One region of the Bacillus sp. CGMCC 1.60114 genome, then DNA from elsewhere that is predicted to be linked to it. Evidence: predicted binding sites of a transcription regulator. Region 1 holds the regulator's gene; each other region holds the start of a gene.
The links. The regulator Rex, encoded in region 1, represses fermentation and respiration genes when NADH is low (regulators of the CRP and FNR family bind a similar motif). The targets are predictions, from matches to a motif close to TTGTGAAATATTTCACAA.
Positions count from the first base shown of each region.

Region 1 (3,170 bases):
CACTAAATTTAATATCTTTTGCCATAATATTTGACCCCCTTGAATTTTTTAAGATTTATATAATTAACCGATAACTGCTAAAATGTCGCTTTCACGTAAAATTAAGTATTCTGCACCTTCGTATTTCACTTCAGTACCTGCATATTTTGAGAAGATAATACGATCGCCTGCAGCTAACTCTAAAGCAACACGCTCACCATTTTCAAGCACTCGACCAGTACCAACTGCTACTACTTTACCTTCTTGTGGTTTTTCTTTTGCAGTGTCTGGTAATACGATACCACTTGCTGTTTTTTCTTCTGCTTGAACAAGCTCAATTACAACGCGATCACCTAATGGCTTTAGCATGAACAATAACCTCCTCATTGACTATGTAAATTTTATGTTTATTAGCACTCGAACACTCCGAGTGCTAACACACTTATTATAATAAAGAATCTTATTTTCTTTTGCAAGTGAAAAAACGTAATTTTTCGGAAAACTATTCTACATTCTTTTCCTTTTTTCTATAAGCTTATATACTTTACCGGATGAATAACATAATAATTCTTACCTTCACGGAAAATCAGTACTGATAGAAGATTCATCATCGTTTTTCCTTCTTCTCCTATGTTACAATAAGAAAGATGCCATAAGTTGTTTTCTCTATGGGTAGAGCATTTTCCTTTTTCATTACAAAAAATTTAAAAAGGAGTTATGAAATTGAAGAGACAATACTGGTGGGTTGTTATTACATATATTTTAATGCAATTATCAGGGGTAATTGGAGGATGGATCCTTTTAAAAAGCGGAATATACAACAATGGAAACAGGAGCTTTCAAGAAAAGGTTCAATTAGCAACTGCACATTGGGGAATAATCAGCTTCTTCGTTGCTCTTATTATCATCCTACTGTTATTACGCAATGATACACAATCGGAAAAATGGGAGCGAGAAAAAACAAGCATTTCTGCTACAATAGGTTGGATCATTTTAGGAGTTTTTCTTGCTTTATTCGCCCAAGTAATTGCTGGCACCATCGAAACACAAATTTTTAAAGTTGAAGCTGAATCTGAAAATACACAAAACATTATCGAAATCATAAAAGCTGCTCCATTATTTATAATTGTTTCGTCTATATTTGCTCCTATTCTTGAGGAAATTGTATTTAGAAAGATTCTATTTGGAACACTATATAAACGATATAACTTCTTTATCGCAGCAATCGTGAGTTCTCTTATATTTGCTTTAATTCATTTTGACCCTACACATTTATTAGTGTATATTTCCATGGGGCTTGTTTTTTCATTTTTATACGTTAAAACGAAACGAATTATTGTACCCATTATGGCTCATGTTATGATGAATACAAATGTTATGTTAATTACATTTGTACTTCATCCCTATCTAGAAAAAGCTGAAAAATTGCAAGGATTTATCGGAGGATTTTAAACATGCGAAATTCACCATTTGTTATGGCAACTTTGTACTTTCTTCTCGGGTGTATTTTTACATACTTAGCAATTACAAGTGTTGAAGATACAATTTGGAACTTTTATACACTATTGCTTGCTATAATGGCAACCGTTGATTTTAATTTGGCACTTCGCCTTCTTTTTTCTAAATCGAAAAAAGGTAATATGAAGAAATAATAAAAACGCAGGGAATTCCTGCGTTTTTATTTTGGATAATTTTTTAAAAAGTACACAAGCGTTTGTAATTCTACCGCTAAATCAATATGATGAATTCGAATATGTTCTACTATATTTAACCTAGCAGGTGTAAAGTTTAAAACACCTTGTATACCAGTATGCGATAAGCGATCTGCTACAGCTTGTGCAACAGAAGCAGGTACTGTTAATATTGCCACTTTTATATCATCTGATAATTTCTCTTCTAATTCATCCAGATGATATACTGGAATTCCTCCGATTTCTTTTCCAACTTTCTCTTCATCAACGTCAAATGCCATCTCAATTTTTGTATTATTATTTTTCGTAAAATTGTAATGTAAGAAAGCTGTCCCTAAATTACCTACCCCTATTAGAGCTACACGCGTTACATCATCTTGGTCAAGTGTTTCGCGAAAAAACGACAATAAATAATTTACGTTATAGCCGTATCCCTTTTTCCCTAATGCCCCAAAGTATGAAAAATCTCTTCGAATTGTCGCAGAATCCACTTTCACCGCTTCACTTAATTCTGCAGATGATACGCGTTGCTTACCAGATAATGATAAGTTTTGGATAAATCGATAGTATAGAGGCAATCTTTTGGCAGTCGCCTGCGGAATTTTAGGCTGCTCCATGCAACCCCCTCCTCTCTTCCTATCTGTTCAAGTGATTGAAACATGTACGGAAGTTTAGCATTGAAAGTTTTCCTTGTATAATAGAGAGAGAACTTCTCTATTATGTTCAACTATACACTATTTTTAGTATGATTGAGAAATATAATCATGGCAAAGTTAAGAAATTATTTGAGGTGAAAACATTGATTCTACTACAAGTAAATAACCTTTCCAAGTTATACGCCGCTGAAATGATTCTTTCAAACATTAAGTTAGAGGTACAGACGCGTGATCGTATTGCACTTGTCGGCCGTAACGGCGCTGGAAAGTCTACATTATTAAAGATTATTGCGGGAGAACTGTCCCATGACAGCGGAGAAATTATTAAACCGAAAGATGTATCTATCGGTTACTTAGCACAGCACACTGGTCTTGAGACGTCATTAACCATTTGGGATGAAATGCTAACGGTATTTCTCGACTTGCAACGCATGGAGAAAGAACTCCGAAGGCTAGAACAAGAAATGGGAAAAGAAGAAAATTTCACAAATGTCACTGTACATGAAAGATTGTTAGCAGAGTATGATCGCCTGCAATTAGATTATAAAAATAAAGGCGGCTACCAATACGAAGCGGACATTCGCTCTGTTTTAAGCGGACTCGGCTTTCCGTCTGAAACACACGGAACTACAATCTCGACATTAAGCGGTGGACAAAAAACTCGTTTAGCTCTTGGAAAATTATTGTTAACAAAACCAGATTTGCTTATTTTGGATGAGCCAACAAACCATTTAGATATCGATACATTAACATGGCTAGAACAATATTTACAAGGCTATCCTGGCGCTATTTTAATCGTTTCACACGATCGATACTTTCTAGATAAACTCGTAACACAGGTGTA
Region 1 covers NZ_JBHTHG010000062.1:4,653-7,822, reverse strand. The annotation lists gene groL (chaperonin GroEL) at 1-25, opposite strand, end outside; gene groES (co-chaperone GroES) at 64-348, opposite strand; gene ACFQZ1_RS10955 (CPBP family intramembrane glutamic endopeptidase) at 703-1,431, shown strand; gene ACFQZ1_RS10950 (YdiK family protein) at 1,434-1,631, shown strand; gene ACFQZ1_RS10945 (redox-sensing transcriptional repressor Rex) at 1,658-2,287, opposite strand; gene ACFQZ1_RS10940 (ABC transporter ATP-binding protein) at 2,470-3,170, shown strand, end outside.

Region 2 (3,170 bases), on a different contig from region 1:
CTCTACTAAAGGGCCATATTGTGGAAGATGATGATAATATTTTGTTTGAATATGAAGTATTACACTTAAACGAATGGTGCAGGTTAATTGAAGAGGAATGGATTCCAGAAGATCGTTATTAGAGTCGATTTTTTTCTTTGTCACTGTTTCAGATAAAAGAGCTACTATTTGAAGCACATCGGAACCCTATTTATAGTGATAATATTTTATGAATTGGAAAACAATAGTGCTTAGGAAAGGAAGGATTGCGAATGTCTGTGAAAAAGTGGTTAACTGGATTGGCCGTTTTGCTTGCGATGATTGTAGTTGTGACAACTCCGGGCTCACTCAGTGTATTTGCCGAATCCGGGGTCGTAACACAGCCTATTGAGTCAGTGAAAGTGATTGAGGTCGAGTTGAACGATGATTACTTTAATCCGAATGTCATCACTATTCCGATTGGAAGAACGACAACGTTGATATTGAAAAACCAAGGTAAGAAAGAGCACACCTTCACAGTGGAAAAGCTCAGAATTGATGCAGTAGTTCAGCCGGGAAAAGAAAGAACCATTACCGTGAAACCTCAAGATCCCGGTACATATGAACTGATATGTCGGTACCATTTCCAGAAAGGAATGGATGGAAAAGTAATAGTCAAATAACAAGCAGGGCCAATAGGGCCTTGCTTTTTTAATAAGTAGCTCCCTAAATAAAAAAGTTGTTTATTTTTTTGCGAAGGGAACGAAAAAGGAGGGGATAGCCCCCCTTTTAAGTTATCCCCTACAACTACCAAGTTAAGGGTTCACCTTTTTTCTTATTTAAGCTTGTGCAATTGCACGTGGAAATAGAATATTATTTTCTAAATGAATATGTTGGAATAAATCAGATTCAATGGCTTCAAGTCGTTGATAGACAAGACGATACGTACCACAAGCACCTGCTGGAGGAGTAAAGTCATTCGTAACCTCACGAAGTTCTTTTATAATATTTCCAGCGTGGGTATGTTCATTTTCTAATTCATCCACTACTTTGCGTAATTTTGTGTAATTTTCATCGCTTGGATTTTGCTCAAATGCTAAAATTAATGGGAAATCTTCTGTTTCTTCTTTAATTAAATGTTGCTCTAATTCAGTTTTTAATTCATGAAATAACTTGTGAATTTGAGCTAAATGAGGTTGCCCTGCTCCGTGAACGCGTAACACTTTTGTTACGTATGGACTTAACAGCGGTAACTCTTCGTTTAAATAGCGATGATGCTTATTTACAACATGGTCAATCAATTCGCTATAAGAAGCTGTTTTCCAATCAATTTCAACTGTGTTTAATCGTTTTGTTTCATGATAAAGAGTATTTAACTTTGTTAAAACCTCTTCTGCTGATAAATTTCTTTCGTTAATCGCATCGATAAGTGGTCTATTCCCACCACAACAAAAATCGATTCTATATGATTTAAAAAGATTACTAGCCTTTGGAAATTTTGTAACGATCTCACCAATAACAGAAGTCTCAGTAAATGTATGTTCCATATGAATGCCTCCATAAAGTTCAAATTTAGTATCTGGATTAAGAATATCAATAATTTTGAACCCACGTGGTGATATATATCACTTGTCATGTGTTAAGTTCATCATCGTTATAAATAATACAATCCGTGTCTTTTCTTTAATTATTTATAAAGTAAAGTATTAGGACTAGAGGGTTTTATCATATCTGGCGAGAAGCCCCCATCTCAAAATGTGGTGAAAGCAAAGAAGCTAGGTGGAGGATGAATCGCTTTTTTGTTTTTTTAAGTATATAAACGGAAACATATGTTCTTATTTGGTATACTTTGTGTATACAGAATAAGAAAGGAGCGTGTCCAATGAAAAAAGCATATTTTTCAATTCGTATCTATAAGAATGCACTGAATCCGAAGTATGTTGAAGCGATTGGACATGCTCTTTTCGGATTTAATCGTGCGAAGCATTTCGCTTTTCAAACGCAAGTGTTAGAAAAACGTTCTGGCACCTCCAGGCGTTCTGAGAGTATGCAAATTACTGTAAAATCACGATTTAGTCTGAATGACTATTATGCAAATAGTGCTGTGCAGGAAGCCAATGCACTGTTTTCTTCTCAGACAGAATTGAAAAAATTGTATATCGAAAATAAAAATGAACAGATTAAAGCTGTAAAAAAGAAGATTAAGAAAACCAAGTCAGATTTGACAGTGCTGAATAAAATGAAAACATCTTTTATCGAAGGGAAGCCAAAGTTCAATAAAACGTCCAAAGAACAACAAATGGGACGATATTTTGTTGTGCAATTTAAAAAGAGAACGGATATTTACTATCATGCCTATCAATTTGAGCATGAATATTTAAATGTGCGTATTCAAACACTTCGTTCTCGTTTAGGCAGCCTTGAATTTCGGTTGGATAGACTCCAAAAACTACTTCATAGTTTAAAAAACAAAGTTTCTTCTGTTGTATTTGGGAGTAAAAAACGATTCAAAGCACAACATACTGTAGATACTTATGTTCAAAATCATACACTTTGGGTTCAGGATTTTGAAAAGGCTCGTTACAATCAAATGTTGATTTCAGGTCGAAAAGACGCGAAATCAGGAAACTTTGTGTTTACATACAATACAGAATCACAATCTTTACACTTTACAACACCAAACGGTGTTGTAGTTGAAATTCCGAACCTTGCATTTCCATATGGACAAGAACAAGTGAGTGCAGCTATCCAAAACCAATGGAATTGCAAAGATAAAAAGAATGCAGGAAAACCAATCAGTTGGGCAATTGAAGATCACGGGGATTACTACATTTTTAAATGTTTAATAGATATTGAAGAAAACCCAAATAAAAACTTCAGCAAATCCGATGGTGTCATTGGAGTAGACTGTAATTTTGATCACTTTGCTTGGTCAAACATCAATAGACAAGGACAACTCATAAAAACGGGTGTATTATCCTTTGATATTTTAGGGGAAACATCAGAACAAATTACTAAAGTTATTGAAGCAGAAGCCATTGCATTAGTTGATATTGCTGTAAAAGCAAACAAACCGATTGTTGTAGAAAAATTAAACACAACAAAAGCAAAGGTTAAGAACCCTTATGGCAACAAAAAAGCAAACATGATGATGAGCATGTTTGCTTACAAAAAGATGATTTCAGCTATTAAAAGCCGTGCTGAGAAGATGG
Region 2 covers NZ_JBHTHG010000084.1:290,414-293,583, reverse strand. The annotation lists gene ACFQZ1_RS13245 (cupredoxin domain-containing protein) at 252-641, shown strand; gene ric (iron-sulfur cluster repair di-iron protein) at 798-1,505, opposite strand; gene ACFQZ1_RS13235 (IS200/IS605 family accessory protein TnpB-related protein) at 1,841-3,170, shown strand, end outside.
Region 2: the regulator Rex is predicted to act here: its motif matches at 1,572-1,589, upstream of ric (iron-sulfur cluster repair di-iron protein).

Region 3 (3,170 bases), on a different contig from region 1:
CTGCAAGTGCAGCACCGCCTGCTACGCCGTCTAGACTAAGGGCAATCGCTAAAGCTGCTGATGACGCTGGAGAAATTAATAATAATCCCCAAACAACTGAAAGTAAAATAGAAGCAATAAACGTACTGCCTGCTGAGCTATCTTTAATAAATGCTCCAACCGCATTTAAAACCGGGCTAATATTGTGGGATAACCAAATACCAACTAAACCTGAACCTAATATTGCAGCAAACGGAACAAGCATCATATCTAAAGCAGTTTTTCCGCTTAATCGTTTACCGATATAAACTGCTAGTGTTGCAGTTAATAACGCACCGACTGGTTCACCCGTTTTAATCATCAAACCGGCTGCAGTAATAGAAATTGATCCAGCTCCAATCGCTCCTGCAACCATCGCTGAGAAAATGACAAGTCCATTTGCTCCGAGCATAAAAGCAATTCCTGCTCCAATTGCTGGTGCCATAAGTGATTTTGCAACAACTCCAATTGTAATTAACATAGGAATATCAGCAATTCTTCCTATATTTTCGATGAGCAGACCAATTCCAAGAGATACGAAAATACCTTGTGCAATTCCTGCAGATCCTTTGAATATACGAGGCATGATATATTCCTTCATCTGTTTCACCTTCTCCTAGTTTAGTAACCGATTGTTTTCATGTAGTCGCGTAAAATGTCATTTGATTTTGCAAATCGGCTTTCTTCAGCTTCTGTTAAGTTCAGTTCGACAAGTTCTTTTATACCATTTCTTGTAATGATAGCTGGTACACCTGTGGAAATTTCATACTCACCGTATTCACCGTCTAAAACAGCTGATACAGCAATAATACAGTGATCATCATTAAAAATAGAACGTGCAATATAAGCTAACGCATTCCCAATACCGTAATAAGTAGTTCCTTTCCGTTTATAAATCTCCCAACCAGCTTTTGCTGTTTCTTCTACAATTTCATCTAAATCAAGTTCACCTAGACGCTCTTTTTGCCCTTCTAAAATTTGTAGAATCGGCTTTCCACCAACTGTTACGTGAGACCAGGCAACCATTTGTGAATCGCCATGTTCCCCTAACGAATAGCCTTGAATGCTACGAGGATCAACATCTAGCAATTCAGACAAAATTGTTCTTAAACGAGAAGAATCTAATGATGTCCCAGTACCAAGAACACGATTTCTTGGCAAACCTGATAATTTCCAAACTTGATAAGTAATAATATCAACTGGGTTTGATGCAATTAGGAAGATGCCATCAAATCCGCTCTCCATTACACTTGGTACAATACTTTCCATAACTTTTGCACTTGCTCCTAAAGTATCAAGTCGACTTTGACCTGGCTTTGGAGCAGGTCCTGCTGTAATAATAACAATGTCCATATCTTTGCAGTCTTCATAAGTTCCTGCGTATACTTTTGTTCTTGTATTTGTAAAATTAATGCAGTGTGATAAATCCATTGCTTCGCCAACTGCTCGCTCATGATTAAGATCAATTAACGCTAATTCTTCACAGATTCCTTGATTCACAATAGAATACGCACAGCTCGATCCAACTAATCCAGTACCAATAATCGCAATCTTCCTTGTATTTCTATTCATGACAATCTCACCTGCTTCTTAGTGTAATTTTCTTTGTGTTGTGTTCTTTACACTTTTTATCATGGAAGTTTTTTCCATGTAAGCTATGTGTAATTTGTGAAATACTTCACAAATAATATGGACATTTTATGTCCCCTTGCATATAATTTCGACAAAGTCACGAACATTTCACTTTCACAAAAAAACGGGTAACGTCTCGGTTACGTCACCCGCTTTAAAATCTCTTTTCTTATTGCGCACTTAATTGATTCTTCAACTGCTGAACAATCGTTGGATTGGCTGGAGCTGCTGGTTGATAATAGTTCTTTTGTTTTGCGTATTGATACAGATTACGTTGACGCATTTCGTCTTGATTACGAATCTGAATTAACGTTTGATATAATTGATCGTTATTCGTTTGAGCAATGTAATTCGCATAGCCGGTTAAACTTGCATTTAATTCAGCTAAATAATCATTTACCATATCTTTTTCATTCATGTTCTTTACCCCCCTATCCTAAAAAAGACATTAATTGTTGTTTCGTATTTTGTGCATCTTGCACATCTTTTTGCAGCATCTGCTTCAGCTGCGGATCCGTACATGCTTGTGCATACTCTTGTAATTTGTTAATAACTGTTGCATGCCCACCAATAAGATGACGTAAATTCTCCACTTCAAGCTCGTTTAAATTTTGCATCGTAACAGCCTTCCTTTCTTTGTTCATTCAACATTTAGTATCTATTTATTTTTAGATTGTATGCACTAAAAAACCTTAGAATCGCTTCTAAGGTTTCCTTTTATTCATACTCAAGCCGCAAAGCCAAATACATCTGTAATTAACGAAAGAATTAATAACACAACTACTACACCGCCGGCTACTCTTGCTATCAATTTCTTTCGTTGCTCTACACTCGAAACAACAAATCGGAAATATAATATACCACCTAACGCAATAAGAATACATTCCAATGCAATACTAATAGCTGGAAATCTCCATAGCTCAAAACCCAGCAAAGGAAAGTCTCCAAAATTCCCTGGAAGTAACGGCAAATCAGCACGATGCACAAGTAAATCAAGAACCCAATGACTAAAAACTACCGCTCCAATAACAAGGCCACTTCTTCTTCCCCAAAACTTTCTACCCACTATTCCTGCAAAAAAGGCAATACACAGTGCCCCTATTAAAGAGTGTGAATAATCTGCATGAATCACCGCTTCACCATAACCATTACCACCAATAGGCTCTATTGTCTCTACTCCTAAAACATAAAGTGGCACAAAGATGACGTCCAATAGTTGTGTGCTTAACATGAGAGCCCAAAGCGGTATTTTCGGTGACTTCGCTTTCACTGCTGCAGCTAAGCCAAAATGTCCTGCAAACATTTCACTTCACATCCTTTAGCATTTTCGCCTCTAACAAACCGCAACCTACTGTAAAAAGAAGCATGAACAGCAAAAAATTCATGGTTTCTCTCTCCTTATTCACTCTTTTATAACATGCAGTCCTTTAATAAACGTTTCCAGTAATAAATGTAAACTTGCATCTAAATCCAGTGGCGACCCAAATCCACCTTGCTGTTCAATCGATGCAAATCCGTGA
Region 3 covers NZ_JBHTHG010000003.1:90,420-93,589, forward strand. The annotation lists gene ACFQZ1_RS00605 (PTS sugar transporter subunit IIC) at 1-619, opposite strand, end outside; gene ACFQZ1_RS00610 (L-lactate dehydrogenase) at 640-1,590, opposite strand; gene ACFQZ1_RS00615 (spore coat protein) at 1,820-2,068, opposite strand; gene ACFQZ1_RS00620 (hypothetical protein) at 2,082-2,267, opposite strand; gene ACFQZ1_RS00625 (permease) at 2,378-2,953, opposite strand; gene ACFQZ1_RS00630 (TetR/AcrR family transcriptional regulator) at 3,053-3,170, opposite strand, start outside.
Region 3: the regulator Rex is predicted to act here: its motif matches at 1,685-1,702, upstream of ACFQZ1_RS00610 (L-lactate dehydrogenase).

Region 4 (3,170 bases), on a different contig from region 1:
CGATTACCGCTTTTGTGCGAGCAAAGATTCGCTCTTTTCCATGAGAGAAGTAGCGTACAACATCATCCTGATCAATGTACGTAATATCCACAGGTAAGTGGTTCAACATCATCTCTAGCTGTTTTAAAGATAGTATACCTGTTTCTAAACGAATGAATCCTTCAGACATAGCCTGCTCTTGTATCGCTTTTCTTTCAGGTTTCCATACACTCGCAGGACCTGTTAAGCAATAGCCAATTTCATCACTTTCATGAGCGATTTTAACCCATTCATCCTCTGTAAGAGTTTGAAGTGCCATCGGAAACAAAATATTTTCCTCTTTAAAAATCATTTCAGTTACCTCACGGATGACAAAGTAAACGCCGTCTAAGACCGTCTTTTTATCTCCGTTATAGTTTGTTAATGCTTGTTTCACATCTTTAATGGCGTTACGAATGACATCATCGATTCCCCACATTACTTGTGTCGGGCCATAAATTCCGTATTGTTCTAAATAGGGAAAAAGCAGATTTTCTTTACGGCTGTAGTGTTTATCCACATCCAGCAACAGATTTAAATCTTCGATTAGTTTATAAACGTTTTCTTCACTATCTTCTTTCTCGAAACGTTCGTAGTGAAGTTGAAGTTTGAAGTTAACAAGCTTATCAATTTTTTTGTTTTCAAGCTTAAATGTATGGACTGGATGCCCAGCTTGATCTTCGGGTTTGTCGGATCGATGGATGTCTTCAATGGAACCCTTAAAAATAGCTGTATGCACCGGGCATAAACGTTGTACTTCTTCCACTGGAATTCCTTCTTCTTCCATAAGTGCCTGTTCAAGCTTTGAAATTTCCGCGACGGTAATATTCCCGACTGCTTCTTCAAATTGGGCCTTCACTTCTTCCACACTTTTTCCATTATGAAGACTTTTAATAATTTCCTTTAAAATAGCCTGTCTTTCAAATTTATTTATACTTTCTTGTTCACGATTGTTAATGATTTCGCTCATAAGAATTCTCCTCTATTCTTTAATGTTAAATCCATTATTTTCAAAAGTTTTTTTAACTACATCGAAGGAGATTCCCCTCATCCGGCAGCCATTTGGAATCGTCATCACACGCCCGGCCGTGTGCAGCATGCCGGGTTTCGTTATTTGTTCAAAGCCTAGTTCTTTTAAGATAGGGATGATTTCAGGGTATTTGTTAGCTAAATCGCAAACGGTTTGACTAAAATCAATCATCTTTGTCATCACTCTCACCTCGGAAATAAGTGATATTAATTCTCAAAAACAATGTAACATAGAGATAATGAATATGGAGTGAGGAAAATCACACATGTGATTTTTGGAAATTTGAAGAGAAAACTAGGGAGCATGAGTGGAGTACGCTGTGCAAAAAGAAGTATTAATGTAAAATGACAATAAAGTTATTTAATTTTAAAAGCTCAAACAAGCATAACCCCGTTCTAAATTATAGGACGGGGTTAAAAATATAGTTGTTTAATCTTGATGTAAGATACTTCACTACACTAAAAAATATAACAATAAAGTCGTTTGGGAATCTAAGTTTTATTCAAAAATAGCGCCCTATAATGGAATACCGAAAATAGAAATCCGAATGCAAATTAGCTTATTTTCCTTCAACTAACGCCATCCGCCCATGGAACAAAAGGGCAACAGTAAAGTTAACTCTTTTCCCAATAAGGAATAATGACTTTGTTCAGTAATCAGTATCATTTCGCTAATGTAATGAACTTACTTTATTAATTTTCAACGGAAACCCTCTTCATTAATCGTTTTAATTTATTTTCTGTATCTGTTTCCTCTACTGGCGTATAGATACTGCACCGTAAATCCATATCACCTTGAACTTGAAGAGAAGTTAAATTAAACAACATTTTGCCTGCTTTAGCATGTCTAAATTCAATTACTACTTCTGGAGCCTTACTCACTTGACTTTCTTGCCATAAATCCTGGAATTCTGAATGTGAATGACTCATTTCTTTAATAAATTGGTTGTACCATTCATCGCCTAAATAGTGTCCATAATAGGTACGGAAAATAGCAAGAAAACCTTTCGCAAAATGTTCCCAATTGACGGCCAATGCTTTTAATTCTTTTCTAGTGAACACTAAACGAATCAAATTTCTTTGATCATTCGGTATTTGTGCAAAATCTAAAAAAACATGAGCAGCTGCAGGATTCCAGCCCACAATATGGCAATGTCGATCTGTAATGATAGTCGGACAATATATTAATTCAGCTAGTATTCGCTTTAAAGAAGGGCTAAGCTCTGATTGATCATTTTTTTGATGGGTAATTTCTGGTTTTGCCTCTAATGCCAGGTCATATAAGTAGTCTCTTTCATCATTATTTAATTGGAGAGCTGCAGAAATACAATCAAGTACGATTGAAGAAACTTTTATATCTCTTCCTTGCTCTAGCCATGTATACCAAGTGGTACTTACACCTGCTAATTGTGCAACTTCTTCTCTTCGTAACCCAGGTGTCCTTCTCCGGATTCCGGCAGGCAAACCAATAGACTCTGGCTTAATTTGGGCACGCTTAGCTTTTAAGAATGTCGACAAAGCTTCAAGCCTAGTTTTATTATTCATTTTTAAACTCCTAATCTTATCAATTTAACCTAGTAGTAATTATACCAGGATAAACTATCCCTTGTAATAGGATAAAAGAGATGTAAAATACAAGTAAATTATTGATTTGGAGGGATGAAAAGTGGAAAGAGTTGTGATTACCGGTATGGGGGTAGTGTCTCCTATAGGAAACAACATCAAAACATTTTGGAACAATCTGATTAACGGGGAATCTGGTATATCCACTATTGATACATTTGATGTTACTAATCATAAGACAAAAATTGCGGGTATCGTCCAAGATTTTGATGCAGATGAAGTTTTAGGAAAGAAAGACGCAAGACGTTTAGATCGTTTTTCTCAATTTGCTTTGGCTGCAGCTGAACAAGCTTGGTCAGATTCTAAGTTAGACCTCGATCGTATAGATGTAGAAAGGTTAGGCGTATACGTAGGTTCAGGTATCGGAGGGATTGAAACCTTGATTGAAAATGTTGATGCGCTTAGGCAGAAGGGGCCAAGAAGAGTCAGCCCAACTCTAGTACCTGCCATAATGTCTAATGCTGCTGCAGCACAAATTAGTATCAAGTGGAATGCGATGG
Region 4 covers NZ_JBHTHG010000084.1:297,029-300,198, reverse strand. The annotation lists gene ACFQZ1_RS13275 (DUF438 domain-containing protein) at 1-988, opposite strand, end outside; gene ACFQZ1_RS13270 (DUF1858 domain-containing protein) at 1,001-1,228, opposite strand; gene ACFQZ1_RS13265 (helix-turn-helix transcriptional regulator) at 1,741-2,592, opposite strand; gene fabF (beta-ketoacyl-ACP synthase II) at 2,714-3,170, shown strand, end outside.
Region 4: the regulator Rex is predicted to act here: its motif matches at 1,487-1,504, upstream of ACFQZ1_RS13270 (DUF1858 domain-containing protein).